Regions from separate parts of the Colwellia sp. RE-S-Sl-9 genome, predicted to be linked through region 1. Evidence: predicted binding sites of a transcription regulator. Region 1 holds the regulator's gene; each other region holds the start of a gene.
The links. The regulator sigma-54, encoded in region 1, starts transcription at its own class of promoters, with help from an activator protein. The targets are predictions, from matches to a motif close to GTTGGCACGNNNNTNGNNT.
Positions count from the first base shown of each region.

Region 1 (4,998 bases):
TGTCGTGATTGAACATCTTCGCGTTCTTTTCTTAAATTATTTGCTAGAAGCTCAGCTATGTAGACTGAACGGTGCTTTCCGCCAGTACAGCCAATAGCAATGGTAACATAACTTCGGTTGTTACGTTCTAAGTGAGGTAACCAGGTCATCATAAAACTATTAATCTGCCATATAAATTTAGTGACTATGGGTTGGCTTGATAAATAGTCTTTTACCGGTTGATCTAATCCTGTATAGGCTTTTAATTCTTTATCCCAAAAGGGATTAGGAAGAAAGCGTGCATCAAACACATAATCAGCATCTTGCGGTACGCCATGCTTAAAACCAAATGATTCAAATACAACCACCATAGAGCCAGACTTTTTACCCAAAATACGCTCTCTTACTAAATCTGCAAGTTGGTGAGGCGATAGTTGGCTGGTATTAATGTATAAACCTGTACGGGTAGATATTGGTTCTAATAATTTTTTTTCCAAGGCGATAGCCTGATCGAGAGCTATATTTTGCTTAATGAGAGGATGTAACCTTCTTGTTTCACTGAATCGTCTAATTAAATCACTGTCATCAGCATCTAGGTATAAAATATTTAAATCAACAGTACTAGGGAGATAGTCTAATATTTCAGAAACATCTTGAGGGTTGTTAGGTAAATTACGTACGTCAATGCTCACTGCGACATTTTCATAATCATTGATAACGGTATGTGTTAGTGCCGGTAGTAAATTAACTGGAATATTGTCGACACAATAATAACCTAGATCTTCTAACACTCTTAATGCGACAGACTTTCCTGAACCAGAACGTCCACTTACTATGATTAACTTCATTGAACTGTTCGTTCCTTTTTATAACGACTAATTTCTATTTTCTTGAATAAGATTATACAAAGCTTCATTGCTTTGGCATTTACGCACTTGTTTTGCTATTTGCTTATCACTGAATAGCTTAGCAATACTCTGCAAAGTGGTTAAATGTTCTTTACAAGCGTCTTCGGGAACGAATAACGCAATAAAAATATCAACAGGCTTGTTGTCGATTGCGTCAAAATCTACAGGTATATCGGTAGTTACAATAATTGCTACAACTGATTTTGCATTAGGTAAACGACCATGAGGAATAGCAATACCGTTGCCTATTCCTGTTGATCCTAGTTTTTCTCTTGCGATTAGGCTTTCGAGTAATTCGTATGCACTATGTTCAACAATTTTATCTGCTGCTATGGTACAAATTTTATCGAGAACGCGCTTTTTGCTAGAGCCAGATACTGCACAAAATGTGCAATCTGGCATTAAGATATCTTGCAAAGTCATAATTACTACTAAAGCCTGTTTTTTATAGGTTAATGGTGGGTTGTTTTGCCTTTGTGTTTTAATATTTGACGATCTAGTTTATCGATTAAAGCGTCAATTGAGGCATACATATCATGGTTTTCTGCTGTAGCATGTACTTCTGTTCCCTTTAAATGAACAGTAGATTCAGCTATTTGATTTGATTTTTCAATGGTTAACACAACATGAACATTATTGATCTGATCAAAATGACGTTCTAATTTTGAAAATTTCGTATTAACGTATTCGCGTAAAGAGTTTGTGATTTCTACATGATGACCAGTTAAATTGATTTGCATAAGTTAAACCCTCTTTTAGTGATATTTGAAAAATTAAATTAAACTTTTTCGTTGGTTTGATGGTGGAATGGACAACGATTCTCTATATTTTGCTACGGTTCGACGAGCCACTTGTATACCTTGCTCGGCGAGTATTTCTGCCATTTTATTATCACTTAATGGTTTGGCAGGAATTTCTGCGGCGACAAGTTTTTTGATAAGCTCTCTGATTGCTGTTGAGGAGCAATCGCCACCATTTTCGGTACTAACATGGCTGGAGAAGAAGTATTTAAGTTCAAATATACCTCTTGGTGTATGCATATATTTTTGTGTTGTTACACGTGAAATAGTAGATTCATGCATTTCAACGGCTTCGGCTATATCGTTTAAAACCATAGGTCGCATAGATTCAGGGCCATGCTCAAAAAAGCCTTGCTGGCGCTGAACAATACAATTAGACACTTTTAATAGTGTATCGTTTGTTGACTTCATGGTACGTGTCATTGCTGCATATTGTTGGTTAACAGACAACTTAGGCGCGGTATCTGGATTTAACTCAACAACCCAACGACCATTTTTCTTTTCAACGGATACGTCAGGAATAACATATTGATCGTCACTTTTAACTACGCTGTCACCAGGACGAGGATCTAATGATTGAATTAAGCGAAGGACTTCACGTAATTGATCTTCTTTTAAGCGTGTTTTACGCATTAACTGACGATAATCTCTACTACCTAGTAGATCGATATAATCTTTAACAACTTGCTTGGCTTCTTTTAACCAAGGCGTTGTTAGTTCAAATTGATTCAGTTGAATCAATAAACAATCAGAGACTGAACGAGCCCCTACACCTACAGGATCAAATACGTTAATTCTTTTTAGTACTGCTTGTATTTCATCGAGTTCAACACCTTCAATGCCAACACAGTCTAAAATATCTTCACAGGAAACGGTTAAATATCCAGATTCATCTATGGCTTCAATAATCGCTATTGCAATGGTTTTGTCTGTGTCACTAAAAGGTGTTAATTCCATTTGCCATAAAAGGTGATCTTGCAGCGAGTCTTTAGTTTCGCCTTGGTAGGTATAATCTTCAGAAGGAGAGCTAATGCTACCTGTGTTTGATACGCCAGCACTGTAGCTTTCGTCCCACGTAGTATCCATGTTTAACTCTTCAGGAATATCTGTGTTTCCCATGGCTTCTGTGGTTGTCATTTCATCTATAGTTGGGGAAGAGTCTTCAGTGCCGTCTGTTTTTTTTGAATCTATTTCTTTTGTCGCATTTGCGGAAAATGCATCTTCTAAATTATTGACTGATTCATCTTGGGTATTAGAAGGACTTTCATCAACTTCTAGCAAAGGATTACTCTCCAATGCCTCTTGAATTTCTTGTTGTAAATCCAACGTAGAGAGTTGCAACAGCTTGATGGCTTGTTGTAACTGCGGTGTCATCGTTAGATGTTGTCCGATACGGAGTTGTAAAGAAGGGCGCATCTACGTATTTTTTATCCTATTCATTAATAATACAAAACGATAAAACAATATAAATATTGTTGACTGCTTATAGATAACTATAGCGTAAATTGTTCACCAAGGTATACATCTCTTACATGCTGATTGGAAAGTATTTCTTCAGAGGTCCCTTCAGCGATCAGTTCACCATGACTTACAATATACGCATGCTCGCAAACATCGAGTGTTTCTCGAACATTATGGTCTGTAATTAATATACCTATACCACGTTGCTTTAAGTGAATAATAATTTTTTTTATGTCGCCAACAGAAATAGGATCTACGCCGGCAAACGGTTCATCTAATAATATAAATTTTGGGTCTGCGGCAAGTGCTCTGGCTATTTCGACTCTGCGGCGTTCACCACCAGATAAGCTCATACCTAAATTATCTTTAATATGACCAATATTAAATTCTTCCAATAAGTGCTCTAATCTTTCTTCTCGTTCGATTTCATTAAGGCCTTTTTGAGTTTGTAAGATGGCCATAATGTTATCGTATACACTTAGCTTTCTAAAAATTGAAGCTTCTTGTGGCAGATATCCAATACCTTTTCTAGCGCGTTCGTGCATAGGTAATAAGGTGACGTCTTCATCGTTAAGAACAATAGAGCCTTCATCGTTAGGAACAAGGCCGACTATCATATAAAAAGAAGTGGTTTTTCCTGCACCATTAGGCCCTAGTAAACCTACGATTTGACCAGCGTTGACCTTTAACCCTACATTTTTTACAACCTTACGACCTTTGTAAGATTTAGCTAAACCTTTTGCGATTAACGTTGAGGTAGTCATGACTTATTGAATGTCCTGAGATAAAGTGGGTTTTGTTTTTTCTTTGGGCTGAATAACTGTTTTTACTTTATCGTTTTTATTACTTTCAGCATTTACGTATTCTGTTTCTGAGTTATAGGTAATTTTACTACCGCTTACTTCGCTACCATCTTGTTTCAGTAACGCTTGCCCAGATATGGTTACGGTATTTAAAGACGGTTCATATCTGATTTCATTAGCTTGAAGATTAATAGGTTTACCGTCTTCTAATGTTTGTTCAAAGGTTGCAGGCTTACCTTTTGCTATATAGGTTTTTTCACCTGTTGTTGTGTCTGTAAGTACTTGCACTAAATCAGCTTTGATGATCAATGTACCTTGTTTAATAACAACATTATCGATGTAGCTGAATATTTTGTTTTTAAGATCAGCTGACTGACGGCTGGCGTCAATACTTAGCTCTTGATTTAAATCAATTTTTTTAGCTAAAGCACTCGTGCTTGCTAATGACGATAGTAAAAGCAGTAGTAAGCTACTTTTTAATTTTTTTGAAAATAGTTTGCACATGTTCGGTTAGTGTCATCTGTTTGGTGTTAATATCAACAATTAGCCCAGAGCCATACATAGTAAAGCCATTACCTAAAACGACGATAGCTTGTTCTGAACTAATAATATTTGTATTTAAATCTAATTCTATTGATTTACCATGAATTTCTTGTATCAAGCTATCAGGATCAGTAGCTTCTATTTTTACTCGGTTTTTTAAGCTTACACGGTTGTTCTTAAACAGTGTGCCTTCTTTTGAACTGACTTTCCATGGAACATTTTTATTTTCTGGATATATCGTTAAGCTTGGAAACTCAAAGTGTGTAACTTCTATATCTGAATAGTGCTCCATTCTTTGAGCATCAATTATATGGCTTAGCCCGCCTTTATTATTAAATGTGTTACTTTTTAACGATTCGGCAATAAAATCAGGTGTTAATTCAGTAGCAACATTTTCAGTTATTTGTTCTTTGGATTGCAACCACTCAACTAAGCCGTATGCAATACCAGCTAATAATAAAGCAAAAAAAGCTAAGCTATATAGCCGAGTCATATACTAGCGCC
Region 1 is NZ_CP182631.1:2,748,882-2,753,879, reverse strand. It holds gene rapZ (RNase adapter RapZ) at 1-827, opposite strand, end outside; gene ptsN (PTS IIA-like nitrogen regulatory protein PtsN) at 855-1,310, opposite strand; gene hpf (ribosome hibernation promoting factor) at 1,340-1,627, opposite strand; gene rpoN (RNA polymerase factor sigma-54) at 1,661-3,103, opposite strand; gene lptB (LPS export ABC transporter ATP-binding protein) at 3,181-3,912, opposite strand; gene lptA (lipopolysaccharide transport periplasmic protein LptA) at 3,916-4,455, opposite strand; gene lptC (LPS export ABC transporter periplasmic protein LptC) at 4,421-4,987, opposite strand; gene kdsC (3-deoxy-manno-octulosonate-8-phosphatase KdsC) at 4,984-4,998, opposite strand, start outside.

Region 2 (4,998 bases), 430 kb from region 1:
AATAGAATGTTGATATAGAGAGGAATTCTGCCATCACTGTTTTTTCTAAAAATTTCTGGCTGCTTTATTAAATAAGCAGTTGAGATAATTAAAAACGAAGCACTTGCCCAATAAAAAATAAATGAGATGAAAAATGTACTGTAGTAGCCCAATACAGCAAAAATTAGCGTTAAGGCAATATAATAAAAATGAATAGCCATGAATATGTTCCTTTATTAAGAATCGATATTCAATAAGGTGCAAGTACTAGACCACACGGTAAGTTACTGATAAGTAATACTAATATAAAAAGTCTACCATCTTTGTTTATTGTTTTTTGTAATATTTACATAAACCCATGTCGACTGATCTCATACTTCTTTATTTTAGAGGAGAGTGTTGTTGGTTTTAAACCGAGTAATTCTGCCGCGCCGTCGTTACCATAAATTTTACCTTTGCATTGCTGTAACGCTTTTTCAATATTACTTTTTTCTAATGCTTTATGTTGTGTTGCGCTCATGAGTTCTGATAGCGCTACTGTTTTTACTGGCACCTGAATATTGTTAGTTTGCTTGGCTAAAATATCGAAGGTTATTTTATCGCCTTTAGCTAAAATTATTTGTCGTTCAATTATATTTTCTAACTCGCGTATATTGCCCGGCCACGTGTATTGTTCTAACAACTGCATTTGCGCTAATGAGACTTTAGGCTGTGGTTTGTTAATACGTCGGCACACCTTATTAATAAAGTGTTTAACGAGTAGCGGTAAGTCGTCGATACGATCACGCAACGCTGGGGATTGAATAGGAAATACATTAAGCCGATAGTATAAATCTTCTCTGAATTTGTTTTCTTTTATCAGGGCTCTTAAGTCTTGATTGGTGGCAGAAATAACCCGAACATCAACATTTCGTGTACGAGAGTCGCCAACTCTTTCGTATTGTTGTTCTTGCAAAACTCGCAGTAATTTACCTTGTAACTGGATCGGTATTTCGCCCACTTCATCTAAAAATATAGTGGCTCCATCAGCTAATTCAAAGCGCCCTATTCGATCAGATATTGCACCTGAAAAAGCTCCTTTTACATGGCCAAAAAATTCACTTTCAAATAAATCAGCAGGAATAGCCGCACAGTTAACACGAATAAGTGGCCGCGCTTTACGTTCGCTTACTTCATGTATTGCTCGAGCAATAAGTTCTTTACCTGTGCCCGATTCGCCAATAATTAACACGTTGGCGTTGGTTGGCCCAACTAATTCAATTTGTTGTACCATATGCTGCACTTGAGCACTTTGCCCAATAATTTGGTGATGATTAAAATCGGCGTTTAGCTCTTCTAATAAATAAGCATTTTCCATTTCTAGTCGACGCTTTAATGAATCAACTTCTTCCATAGCATTAAGTAGTTTTTGTTGAATACGTTTACGCTCGGTAATGTCTCTAAAAATTACCACCGCACCAATTAATATACCGTGTTCAGTTACTGGCGTACTAGTGTATTCTACTGGGATAGGTTTCCCTTCTTTTGACCAAAACACTTCGTTATCAACGCTATGTATTTCACCGTCGTTAAATGCCGCGTAAATAGGACAATCGTGCGCATGGTAATGACTTCCGTCAGGATAAGTATGGTGAATCACTTCATGCATTTTTTTACCAATAATATCTTCTCTTTTCCATCCCGTTATTTTTTCTGCCGCTAGGTTTACAAAGGTTGTATTGCCTTGATCGTCAACACCATAAATACCATCGCCTACCGCGGTTAATAACAGCTGATTTTGTCGTTCTATTTCTTCAAAAGCGGTTTCGTTTTGACGCCAATGCGCTAAACCTGATTGGTAATTAGATTCAACAATGGCCTGATGATAACGAGCAAAGCTTTCTACACTTTTTTGGCAACTCATTAATATATGTTCATCAATCTGCGTTGCGTTGATTTCTAAATGGATAATCTCGCTGTTCACTTTAATGCTTAAATCGCTCGACCATGCATCTTTTTGAATAAGTACTTGCTGAGTAAAATGTATCAGCTGCTCTAAACATTCATGAAAGAACTGCGTGACCTTATAGTTTTTTAAGTTATTATTATTTAAAGCAAATAACCTTTTGGCTTTGCTATTGGCTTGCAAAATTTGGTTATTAGTTGGGTCTATTAACAACATGGCTGTGGGGGCGTTGCTAAACAAATGATCTCGCATTTTCTTTATACCTCAGTATTACTTCTTAGTCATTTATACAATTGTTAGGCCAAACAACGAATTATCGTTACTCGAACCACGAAAAATCGTTATCAACGAAATATCGTTGACTTCAAAATCAATGACTTTTAATTTTTTACCTTAACAATCAAATGAATAGAAAAACAAATGCTATGGCACAGTTATCGCTATATCAGGTTAACGGTTTGTTTTATGTTTGAAAAAATTAGCCAAGCTAATAGCATTTCAAGAGTTTTGCTCTAAATAAGTGCAACGCATCAATAAAAGCATCTAGGTAAAAATTCAAACAATACATATTTTAAACTTAGCGAGGAAATACCATGACGATGACACGCAACGAAGTAACCGAATTAATTGTGACTCAAAAGCTTTATAAAAAAGTTTCGTGGGGAGATTTAGCAGAAGTAATCGGTTTAAGTAAAGAATGGACAACAGCCGCTTTGCTAGGCCAGATGACATTAACAGCGGATCAAGCTGAAAAAATCGGCGCAGTGCTCGACCTACCTGAAGACGCCATTATTCAACTACAAGTGGTTCCATATAAAGGTTCATTACCAACTGCAGTACCTACAGACCCACTTATTTACCGTTTTTACGAATTAATTAACGTATACGGCACCACGTTTAAAGAACTTATTCATGAAGAATTTGGCGACGGCATCATGAGTGCTATCGATTTTAATATGGACTTAAAACGAGAACCTAACGAGAACGGCGATAGGGTTCAAATTCTATTAAGCGGGAAGTTTTTACCTTACAAAACTTACTAACCATTAATAATAAAACTAAATTAAGTGAGAAATAATCATGGCTTATATTGAACCCAGTGAATTCGTAACCAAAATGGTCGATTCTGGTGAGCAGAAAGTTTACATGTCTACCAAAGACACTATTATTCGTGCCTTTATGGCTGGCGCTATTCTTGGCTTAGCCGCTATTTTTGCTATTACCGTAGCCACTAAAACTGGCAGCCCTATTTTAGGCGCTTGTTTATTCCCTGTTGGCTTTATTATGTTGTACCTAATGAAGTTTGATTTATTAACCGGTGTGTTTACGTTAGTGCCTTTAGCCTTATTGGATAAACGACCTGGTGTTACCTTTGGCGGCGTTATGCGCAATTGGGGCTTGGTGTTTGTGGGGAACTTTGCCGGTGCGATGACCACCGCTTTCTTTATGTCGTTTATTTTAACCTATGGTTATTCGGCTGATGGTGGTGCTATTGCTGCTAAAGTCGCTTCAATCGGTGAATCGAGAACCTTAGGCTATCAAGAACATGGTATTGGTGGTTGGTTAACGATTTTTATTCGCGGTATGTTGTGTAACTGGATGGTGTCTATGGGCGTGGTTGGCGCGATGATTTCAACTTCTGCCGGTGCTAAAATGGCCGCTATGTGGATGCCTGTTATGCTGTTCTTCTTTATGGGTTTTGAGCATTCTATTGTGAATATGTTTTTATTCCCGTTTTCTATGATAATGGGTGGCGACTTTACCGTTTACGATTATTTATTGTGGAATGAAATTCCGACGGTTTTAGGTAATTTAGCGGGTGGGTTATTATTAGTCGGTTTACCTCTTTATTTAACGCATGTTAAAACATCGCCTGAGCGTAAACTTTCGTAAGGCGCTTTATTAAAAGCATGTTATTAATACAAATGAGTATTTAGCAGTTTCAGGCTTCGTAATTAACTTTACGAAGCCTTTTTTATTCTTAGAAGTTCATCTACAAATGCTTTTCTTTAGACCAACGAACAAGCTTTTCAACATGTGCGCCTGAGCTCATTATTAAATGACATACTTGCAATAACCCTTTTTGATGGCAATCTTCAAGTGCTTCACCACTCAACTTCGCTAAATTGTCTTTATTGATAGTGTATAATCCATTCATTTTAGAAGGAAATTCAGCCCCTAAATCAAGCTCTAATGTTATAGGTTCTAATAAATCATATTTAGATAATGCTTCTAGTATTTTATTCGTTTGCTGCGTGCCTGCCATTAGCTGAGCAAAAGTATTTTGAATACGTTGTAAATACCCTGTAGCTTGCCCTTTTTCATCAAATATTTTTTCACCTAACTCTTTTTGAACTAGCGGATTAGCGACATCCAAAGCAATACGACCACCAGAAAAGTCACCTTCTTCTGAAAGTATCGCATGAAAAGGCCTACGTAATATTTCAAGAGGTAAATATCTTGCTTGCCAAACATTCTTTTGTATATAAAGGTTCTCAGCTGATTCTATACCTAATAAAGCATTCATAAGAAACTGCCCAGTATTAGGGTTTTTTGTTATAAAAATAGCGTACTCGTGAACAAGTGTACTTAACTCACCTACAGTTACGTAAGCTGTATTGATCTGATTCTCAGGAACATCAACTAATAATGTATTAATTTTAATATTACGATGCTTCACCGTATCGAGTAATTCAATAGTATTTTTTGTCATCTTTATCTCAATGAATTAAATTTTTGAAAGACCATATTTATAAATTTTATTTAGTAGGTCACGATTTGTAGGTAGAGTAGATAATAACTGTTTTTCCCTATCTTTATTAAGCATTACTTGCTGCTTTACATAATTTTTTATATAAGGTTCAAGTTCAAACAATGCTTTAGTACGAAATTTACTACCGTATAATATAAATTGATAACTCGTCGCTTGAAAAAGCTCTCCTGTCGCTTCAAAATCATGTCCATTAGGTATTTTGTTTTTCCATAAAACCATTAATTCTTGCAAGCGTTTAGGTATAGAAGCTTCTGCTTTATTATCTTGCCAAAAAGGCGCTGTTCGATTACTTAAAATATAA
Region 2 is NZ_CP182631.1:3,176,222-3,181,219, reverse strand. It holds gene ACM9HF_RS13785 (diacylglycerol kinase family protein) at 1-200, opposite strand, end outside; gene ACM9HF_RS13780 (sigma-54 interaction domain-containing protein) at 326-2,176, opposite strand; gene cynS (cyanase) at 2,518-2,967, shown strand; gene ACM9HF_RS13770 (formate/nitrite transporter family protein) at 3,005-3,817, shown strand; gene ACM9HF_RS13765 (SapC family protein) at 3,918-4,637, opposite strand; gene ACM9HF_RS13760 (tryptophan halogenase family protein) at 4,653-4,998, opposite strand, start outside.
Region 2: the regulator sigma-54 is predicted to act here: its motif matches at 2,349-2,367, upstream of cynS (cyanase).

Region 3 (4,998 bases), 440 kb from region 1:
AATATCATTAAATTGAGGCTCTAAAATATAAACTGCGGTTTCTTGTTGCTCTGTTTGATGCAAAGTAAATCTGTCATACCCAAAGTATGCAATCACAAGTAAACAAACCAACAAAACGAGTTTATTTAGGGATATTGATGATTTGGCTATGCGTGGTGACGATTCATCGATATGTGGCACTATCCTTAATCCTTTAAGTAGTATTGTAATGCTTTACTAAGCCTTTAAAAACTACGTAGAAAAAGTTCTTATGAATGTGTGGTTATCAACCACTTGTCAAAGTTTCCCACTTAGTGACTCTTTCCCTAATCTTACCCATAGAATCTTCAGCCAATTCTGTAATTTTATCTTGGTTTTCTTTTGCCTTATCCCAATAAGCTATCTGTTTATTTCCTTCATTTGGATCATCGTATTGATAAGCTATAGACTCCGATCGGCTCTCTTTTTCTATAGCTCTTATTGATTGATATATTTCGCTAGGATAGAAAGGTCTTTTCTTTTCACGAATGACATAAAGCGCTCTTAAAGCATCAAAGTATCGAGTTAATCTTTCTTTTTTTACTTCTTCGTCCGTCTTATTTGGAACAACAAAGTCCAATGCTGGACGTAAACTTAAACTCGCATCTCGAACGTCCACTAAAAGAGCTGAAAGTTCTGCTAAAACTTCATATTCTTTCTCATATCTGAAGCCGTGAGTATTGATTTGAGAGGATAATTCAGCTCTAGTTGATTCTAACTGCTTCGCATGAACTAACTTCACATCCTCAATTTTTTTAGTAATACTTTCAATATCTTCTTTTGTAGCTAAATTTTTACCTTTTTCTGATGAGTAAGAGAATAAAAATTTCCTAAAGAAAAAAAGACTTCCAATACCCATTAAAATTAAAAACTGAATAATCACTATAATATATAATTCCAAGAGCCTATTTCCTATGACTTATACAATATTGTTAATCAAAAAACTTGTTAGCTAATCTTAGAAACGAAGAAGTAAAAGCCAACCACCTTCCTTTGTAATAACATGTTAAGTTTTAACTTTGTACCCGCCAAAACACCAGCCTAAAACACCTCCAATAAAAATAACAGGTAGCAAAACTACAATCTTAAATTTTGAAACTTCAATGTGTATATCTAAATAACTTAAAACATCTTCAACATAAGGAAATAATAAGCACATAACGAGTAAAGTTATTATAAAGTTGAGATAGACAAAATTATTAGCTTTCAAATTAATACCACAGCTAGTGCAGCTTGTTGAGAATGCATTTTTAGCTCGAATCCAATCAGTAAACTTGATCGCTTTTTCTTTACACTTTGGACAATCCATAGTCGAAATTCCTTAGACACACAACAACTTATATAAACGCTTCAATGCAACGCCCACTTCCATATCTAACAACTTACCAGAAATCACAGTAAATTCAATCTGATAAATTACCAAGCTTAAAAACTTAACTGATGATTACGAGGGCATAATATTGGTTTCAGCATTACCCATGTAATTAATGGGCAAGCTAAATATAATGAGGTGATCTGCTGGAGGGGATTTCTAGATGTGTTCTATTAATTATTGTTTACTGTTTTTTTTATGACTTACCTTAAAAACAGTATTTATTGCGGCCATATTTTTTGGCTTGATACAGTTTTATATCTGCTTTTTTAATAAAGTCTGACGGGTTTAAATCGGCTTTGTTTTTATAGGTTGGAGAATAGGCTGTAACGCCAGCGCTAATGGTTACATTGCGATGTTGCGCTTTCGGTGAATGAAGAATATTTAAGTTGTTAACTGACTCAACAATATTTTTAGCGATTTTTTTCGCGCCTTCTAAATCGGTAAAAGGCAATAACATAACAAATTCTTCGCCGCCAAATCTGGCTACAAAGTCTTTAGAACGGTGTTTAGTGCTGGCTAAACATTGTGCCACTTGTGCTAAGCATTCATCACCTTTTACATGGCCAAATTCGTCGTTGTAAAACTTAAAGTTGTCTATATCAATCATAATAAGTGCAACTGAACTTTCGCCTCGTATAGCGGCTTGCCATTCTTCTTTTAATTGTGTGTCGAACGACATTCTATTGGCTAGACCCGTTAGTGCATCGGTTTTGGAAACCTGCTCAAGCTCTTTACTGCGTTTTACTAATTTCATGTGATTTTTTACACGTTTAAATAAAATATTAGAACCTGTTTCGTTTGATATGTAGTCAATTGCGCCTAATGATAAGGCTTTTTCTTCTTCAAATTCGCTGTAGTGATCACTCACAAAAATAACTTGAATATGTTGGGTGGTAACGTGTTGTTTGACAAATTTACACACGTCTAATCCTGACATGTCGGGTAAATGGGTAGATGATAGAATTAAATCAATTTTCTCATCTAAAATTATTTTTAAAGCACCTATGGCATCAACTGCCGTTTTTACGGTGTAATCATTATCAAAAATATCAACCCACTGATTTAACTGCTGCTCAAACTCGTGCACTAACAATAGCGTTAACTTTGTTTTAGTTTCAGTGCTTGATACTAAATGCAGTTTTTTTTGAGTAGATGACAATTGATAAACATCCTCTTTTAAATAAGCTTGGCGTTTCATTTTATATTCTCCTTAATGTAAAAATGTTCGCTTGCTCATTATATCAGCTTCATCACGAATAGTTGTATTGGGTTTAGCATTAAATAAAGTAAAGCACACCGAAGTGTGCTTTTTTAAAAAGCTTAATAAATTAACTTAATGCAACTTCTAATTTATTAATAACCGACTTAACGTCTTTAGTATTGGTAGCAATGGCTACGGCTAATTCTTTAGCGCTGTCTGAATCCACCTCACCCATTAGTGTTACTACACCGTTTTCAACTTCTACTTCGATGTTAGTACCACTTACTTCTGACTCTAGTAACAGTTTGGTTTTAACAACCGCTTCAACTTTCGAGTCGGTTAACGACACTAAAATTTGCGCGTCTTCACCGTTGTCTTTCTCTAGTACGGTAAGCTTGTTTTCTACTGACTTTACGCCTTCTAAGCTTTCAACTAACTCGCCAGCTAAGGCTTTATCTACTTCGCTATCAACCTTACCAGTAAGAATAACAACGCCACTTTGAACGTCTGTGTTTATATCAAAGGAATTTAAGTTACCGTTAAATAGTAAAGTGCTTTCGGCTTTACCGTCTAACCATGCATCTTTAGATCTATCTTCCCATGTGTTGTCTGCATAAGCTGCAGTTGAACCAAGAGTTAATAACGTTACTGTAACAATAGAACGAATTGAGTTTTTCATAATATTCTCCTTTAAATTAATTCACTTTAACTGTTGCGACTATCATGCCAAACCATAACAAATTGATTTTTAAAGGATATTTAATTTTTGGCGATTTGTTAGGTTATTATTTATAGCGCTTTTTACAAGCCATAATGTAAAAGTTACATTCGTATTTACTAGATAAATAAAAACGCCATTGTTGCTACAACAATGGCGTTTAATGAATTACTTGAGCCGAACTAAGCTTTACTTACATCATCAAGTTCTATTTACCTGATTGCGCATTAACATATTTTTTTAAAAGCACAGGTAAAATAGTAATGTCGGTCACTAACGCGACTATCATGGCGATACTGGTAAGTAAGCCAAACAACATACTAGGAACAAAGTTTGAGAATACTAGTGAGCCAAAGCCAACAACAATAACCGTGGTGGTATAGATAAGTGCATAACCTACCGAACTATTGGTTTTTAGCACAATGTTCGGTTTGTTCTCGGTGTCGATATTGTCGTTGTTACTGCTTTTTAATTCGGCCAAATAACGATGCACATAATGTATGGTATCGTCCATCGAGATCCCCATCGCGACGGCTGCTATTGTAATGGTCATTAAATCGAGTGGTATCGAAAAAATCCCCATTACTCCCATAATAACGGCTGTTGTTATAAAGTTAGGGATCAGGGCAATAATCGCCACTTTAAAAGATGAAAATATGATCATTAACGTTATTGCCATTGCACCGTACACAATGGCTAACGTAACAATTTGCGAATTAACTAAGCGCGATAGTATGTCTTCGTACAATATGAATAAGCTGGTTAATGTGTATTGATCTTTTTGTACGCCTAATGTGTTTAATTCTTTATGAATATTTGCCAGTAGGTCTGCCCTGTTTAATCCTTCGGTGCTGTCTTGCACTCGCATTGAAATACGTGCTTGATTATCGCTTTCAGAGAAATACGCACCAAAAAGGTCTTTTTGTAAGTCAGGCGACAGGCTGTTATACAATGCCGTTAACTCGTATTCGGTTAACGGTTTACCATTAACCACTTGGGCTATTTTAGTAAAGTCAGCAACCGATGTTATGGCGCCAATCGCTTCGTTTTTTACCAACATGTTTTGAATGTTCGTAATGGTTTTTACGGTATCGGCTGAAATAACTAAATCGGTTTTTGTTTCGTTTTCAGGAATATTGTACAAAAGGTCGAATGGCGTAGAACCACCAAATTGCTGGTCGATAAAAGTTAATTCTTTGCGTACATCGGTAGACTCGTCAAAGTAATTTAAAAAGCTATTTTCTGCCGTTAATAACAAACAACCGCCTAAACCAATTACCGTTAGCAATACCGAACTCACCACAATGCGCTTAGGTTTATGAATAACCGTACGAGCAAACCATTGCATACTTTTTTCAACCACTTTGTGTTCGGTCACGTAGGTTTGTTTATTAAAAAAAGCGATAAGTAATGCAGGGAAAAACACCAAGCTCACAATAAAGCTAACCAGCATGGCAACAACCATCATCCAACCAAAACTAATAACAGGCTGTACACCACTAAAAATAAGCGAACCAAAACCAATAGTGGTGGTTAGGCCGGCAAAAAAACACGGCTTAATTTTTTGTTTTATTGTCGCTATGACTAGTGCTTGATGCGACCAGTCTTGATGCTTTTTCACGAGCTCTTGGTAATGCACAATTAAGTGAATGATCATGGCGAGCGACAAAATGATTTGGAGTGCAA
Region 3 is NZ_CP182631.1:3,185,597-3,190,594, reverse strand. It holds gene ACM9HF_RS13825 (hypothetical protein) at 1-180, opposite strand, end outside; gene ACM9HF_RS13820 (hypothetical protein) at 266-919, opposite strand; gene ACM9HF_RS13815 (hypothetical protein) at 1,025-1,327, opposite strand; gene ACM9HF_RS13810 (GGDEF domain-containing protein) at 1,599-2,591, opposite strand; gene ACM9HF_RS13805 (BON domain-containing protein) at 2,722-3,273, opposite strand; gene ACM9HF_RS13800 (efflux RND transporter permease subunit) at 3,521-4,998, opposite strand, start outside.
Region 3: the regulator sigma-54 is predicted to act here: its motif matches at 3,307-3,325, upstream of ACM9HF_RS13805 (BON domain-containing protein).

Region 4 (4,998 bases), 1.3 Mb from region 1:
GATGCTGTTGTAGTGGTAGAGTCTATTTATTACAAGTTGCGTCAAGGCGTAAAAGGCATAGATGCTGCTTGGAGTGGCTTACAAGAGGTGATTAAACCCGTTACTGCTTCGGTGTTAACGACTATGGCCGCATTTTTACCATTAATGTTATTACCCGGTATTTTAGGTAAGTTTATGATGGTCATTCCTCTTGTGGTTACTGTCGCATTAGCTTTTAGCTTAGTTGAGGCTTATTGGATGTTACCAGGCCATATTATTGCCGCCAAAGTTAACTTTGATAAACCTAGTAAAATGGATGCATTTCGTCAAAAAACACTTCGCTTACTTAAAGTTAAGTATGGCTTCGGGTTAATCAAGGTGATGCGTAATCCTAAAAAAACCTTATCAGGCATGTTATTGCTATTAGTGTTGGCAGTAGGTGCAATCGCTGCTGGCTTAGTTAGAACTGATTTTTTTGCTGCTGATACCATACGCTTATTTTATATTAATGTAGAAATGCCCCCAACAAGTTCATTGCAAGACACCATGAAAAAAGTGCAAGATGTTGAAATACTGGTAAAACAAGAGCTTAAAGAAGATGAAACTCGTTCGGTTGTTAGTTACGCAGGACAAATGTTTACTGAAATGGCGCCACTATTTGGCGACCAATTAGGGCAAGTACTCGTTTCTCTTAAACCTAAACAAGGTGATATGAGAAGTGTTGAAGAGTTAATTGAAGATACACGTAAAGCTTTATCAGGCGTTGTTGGCCCTACCAATATTTCATTTTTAAAGCTAGCTGGGGGCCCACCAACAAGCAAACCAGTTAGTATTAAAGTAAGGGGGGATGATTACCAAGAGCTACGTTTAGCAACAGATGCACTCACCCGATTTATGAAAAAAGATGAACGCTATAAAGATATTATTGATGATGACTCTAAAGGGCGTTTTGGTTTACAGCTTACTTTAAATAACGATGCTATTAATCGTTTTGGCATATCACCAAGCGATGTTCAACGTTCAGTTAAAATGTTAATTGATGGTGAGATTGTCAGTTATATTCAAAGAGAAGGCGACAGAATAGCGTTACGCGTTAAGTCGGCGGCAGCTGAAATTAATCAGTTTGAAAATATAGATGCCTTATTGCAGTTAACCGTACCAACCCCTTCAGGAAGTAATATTGAACTAAGAGATTTAGTGCATATAGAAACAGTTCAGGTAAAAGGTAATTTAAGGCATTACAACTTTAAGCGAGCAATAACGTTAGAATCAGATATTGATAAAAACGTTATAGATACTGTAGAAGCGAATGAGTTAATTAAAGTGCATTGGGCAACTATAGCGACAGATTTCCCTAATACGTCTTTAGATTTTTCGGGTGAGCTTGATGATATTCAAGAAAGTATTGATGCAATGGGCATGCTATTTTTATTTGGTATTGGCTTAATGTATTTAATTTTAAGTACACAATTCCAAAGTTACTTTCAGCCTTTGATGATTTTATTAACGGTACCACTAGCATTCGTTGGCGTAATTCTTGGTTTACTCGTTTCAAGAGACCCATTAAGTTTGTTTACCATGTACGGTATTGTTGCGTTAGCAGGGATAGCGGTTAACTCATCTATTGTGTTAATTTCAACCGCCAATGAAAACATTAAAAAAGGTATGACATTAACACACTCTACCTTTTATGCTGCTAGACGACGTATGTTACCTATATTAATTACAACACTTACAACGGTTGCTGGCTTGTTTTCATTAGCTTCTGGTTTAGGTGGGCATTCACTTATTTGGTCGCCTGTTGCAACGTCAATTGTTTGGGGGTTACTGTTTTCATCAAGCTTAACTATGTTTGTTATTCCTGTTTTGTATCAACTTGTAATGGGTACGTGGTTTAAAAAATTAAAGCATTTTATTCGATTAAATCTTACTTTATTATTCAAGAAGATATCTTCAAGTCAGGCCAATTAGCTTGAATATAACGAGAGTAGGTTTACAGCCGTAGGCCTACTTTACATCATACCTCCTTATCTACCTTTCTTTTTTATGGCACTTATATTGCATTTCTAATATCAGATTAATTTGATAGAGATTCGTTATGGATAAAATGCTTTATATCGCTATGAGTGGAGCGAAGCAAAATATGCAGGCCTTAGCGGTTAATGCTAATAATCTGGCGAATGCAAAAACTACAGGCTTTAGGGCTGATTTAGCACAAGCGAGATCAATGCAAGCTTTTGGCGAAGGACTACCTTCTCGGGTATTTTCTATGACTGAAGTGGCCAGCCAAAACTTTGACAGTGGAGCTTTGTCATCTACAGGACGTTCGCTTGATATTGCTATTGAAGGTCCTGGTTGGTTAGCTGTTCAATCTAAAGATGGTTCAGAAGCATACACTCGAAATGGTCATTTACGCTTAACTGAAACGGGTGCGCTAGAAACAACAAATGGCGAGTTAGTCGTAGGCGATGCAGGGCCTATTTTTTTACCTCTACCTATAAATAATATTCAAATAAGTCGCGACGGAACCATTATGGTTCAGCCTGAAGGCGCTCCTGTTACTACACAAGAAGAAGTAGCCCGTATCAAATTCGTTAACCCAAATGTTCGTGCACTTGAAAAGGGTAACGATGGCTTGTTTAGACGAAAAGACAACAACATTGAAGAAGCAGATGTCAGCGTTAAAGTGATGAGTGGCATGCTTGAATCAAGCAATGTTAATCCTGTTGGTGAAATGACAGACATGATCGCATTACAAAGACAGTTTGAAATGCAATTAAAATTAATGAAAACCGCTGAAGAAGTAGACTCAAGTGCTTCTGCTTTACTCCGTGCTTTCTAAATGAATTTTGAGGTGATATATGAACGCAGCATTATGGATCAGTAAAACCGGCTTAGATGCACAAAACAAAGAAATTGCCGTTATATCTAACAACTTAGCTAACGCAAGTACGGTTGGGTTTAAAAAGAGTCGAGCGGTTTTTGAAGATTTACTGTACCAAACAATTAATCAACCTGGCGGTAAATCAGCACAAGATACTGAAATGCCATCAGGATTAATGCTAGGTGCGGGTACTAAAGTGGTAGCTACCCAAAAAATACACACGCAAGGCGATATGTTAACTACCGATAATTCATTAGATTTAATGATTCAAGGTGAAGGTTTTTTTGAAATATTAATGCCAGATGGAAGTTCGGGATACACACGTAACGGGCAGTTTACAATGGATGAGGAAGGTAATGTTGTTACGCCAGGTGCTGGCTATTTAATGCAACCTCAAATTACCATTCCGCCTGATGCTTTATCTATTACCGTATCTCAAGACGGTGAAGTTTCAGTAAAACTGCAAGGGCAAGCAGAACCAGCGGTTATTGGTCAAATTAATACCGTCAATTTTATTAATCCTACGGGGTTAGAGCCGATAGGGCAAAATTTATATTCAGAGACTGCTGTGAGTGGTGCTCCTCAACAAGGTGTTCCTGGTTTAGAAGGTTACGGCATGATTGTTCAAGGTGCTTTAGAAACCTCAAACGTAAATACCACAGAAGAATTGGTTAACTTAATTGAAAGCCAGCGTGTTTATGAAATGAATTCGAAAGTTATTTCTGCTGTTGATCAAATGCTGAGTTACATCAATCAACAATTATAGATTGTTGAGCTATTTAAAATTATTTCTATTGATACAAAGAAAGAGGAGAGGAGTCATGAAATATTTAATATTACTAAGTGTTTTACTTATTCAATTGTCAGGTTGTGCAAGTATTGAAAACGCAAAAATATTACCTAATGATCCTGATTTTGCTCCAATAATGCCTGAAATGGAAGAAGAACCTATTGTACCCACAGGGTCATTATTTAAAGAAAATTACGTCAATAATATTTATTCGGATTCTAAGGCGCATCGTGTCGGCGATATTATTTCTGTTGTGTTAAGCGAAAATACACAAGCACAGAAAAATGCAAAAACAGAGCTTAAAAAAGACAACAGTTCACTATTAGGTTCGGTTATTGGTTTAGGTGGAGCGCCTATCACTTTTAAAGGAGACTCGTTGGAATTTGGCTACAACCAAAGTTCAGACTTCTCGGGCGATTCTAAATCAGATCAAAGTAACAGTTTAACAGGCAATATTTCAGTTCATGTATTACGTGTTTTACCCAACGGAAATCTAATGATACGTGGTGAAAAATGGATGTCGTTAAACAATGGCGACGAATATGTACGACTAACCGGTATTATTCGCGCTCAAGATATCAGTTCAGGCAACACGATTATGTCAAGCAAAGTGGCGAATGCTCGTATTCAATATGCTGGTACAGGAGCTTTTGCTGACGCACAAGAACAAGGCTGGTTGTCTAAATTTTTCGGTAGCTCATGGTGGCCTTTATAAAGCTTAGCTTTATAAAATCATCCATAAATAAGGTATTACTATGAAGCAGTTAATTAAGCAGTTGTGTAAATTCAGTCTTATTATCGTGTGCTTATTTACACACTCGGTAAATGCTCAACGTATTAAAGATTTAGCCGATGTGGCTGGCGTAAGATCTAATCAGCTTTTAGGTTATGGTTTAGTGGTAGGTTTACCTGGAACAGGTGAACAAAGTCCATTTACCGAACAAAGTTTTAAAACCATGTTAAGTAATTTCGGTATCACTATGCCGGCAAACTTAAAGCCTAAAATTAAAAATGTTGCCGCTGTTGCCGTTCATGCAGAGCTTGAAGCTTTTGCTAAACCTGGTCAAAAAATCGATGTGACTGTTTCTTCTATGGGATCAGCACAGAGTTTACGTGGGGGAACTTTACTACAAACCATTTTAATGGGAGTAGATGGTAATGCTTATGCTGTCGCTCAAGGGAGTTTAGTTGTTGGTGGCTTAGGTGCTGAAGGTTTAGATGGCTCTAAAATTGTTGTTAATACACCCACTGTTGGGCGTATAGCAAATGGTGCTATGGTTGAGAAAGAAGTTATTTCCCCTTTTTCATCGGGTGATCATATAACCTTTAATTTACATCACTCTGA
Region 4 is NZ_CP182631.1:4,020,774-4,025,771, forward strand. It holds gene ACM9HF_RS17415 (efflux RND transporter permease subunit) at 1-1,950, shown strand, start outside; gene flgF (flagellar basal-body rod protein FlgF) at 2,078-2,821, shown strand; gene flgG (flagellar basal-body rod protein FlgG) at 2,841-3,629, shown strand; gene flgH (flagellar basal body L-ring protein FlgH) at 3,685-4,368, shown strand; gene ACM9HF_RS17435 (flagellar basal body P-ring protein FlgI) at 4,409-4,998, shown strand, end outside.
Region 4: the regulator sigma-54 is predicted to act here: its motif matches at 2,025-2,043, upstream of flgF (flagellar basal-body rod protein FlgF).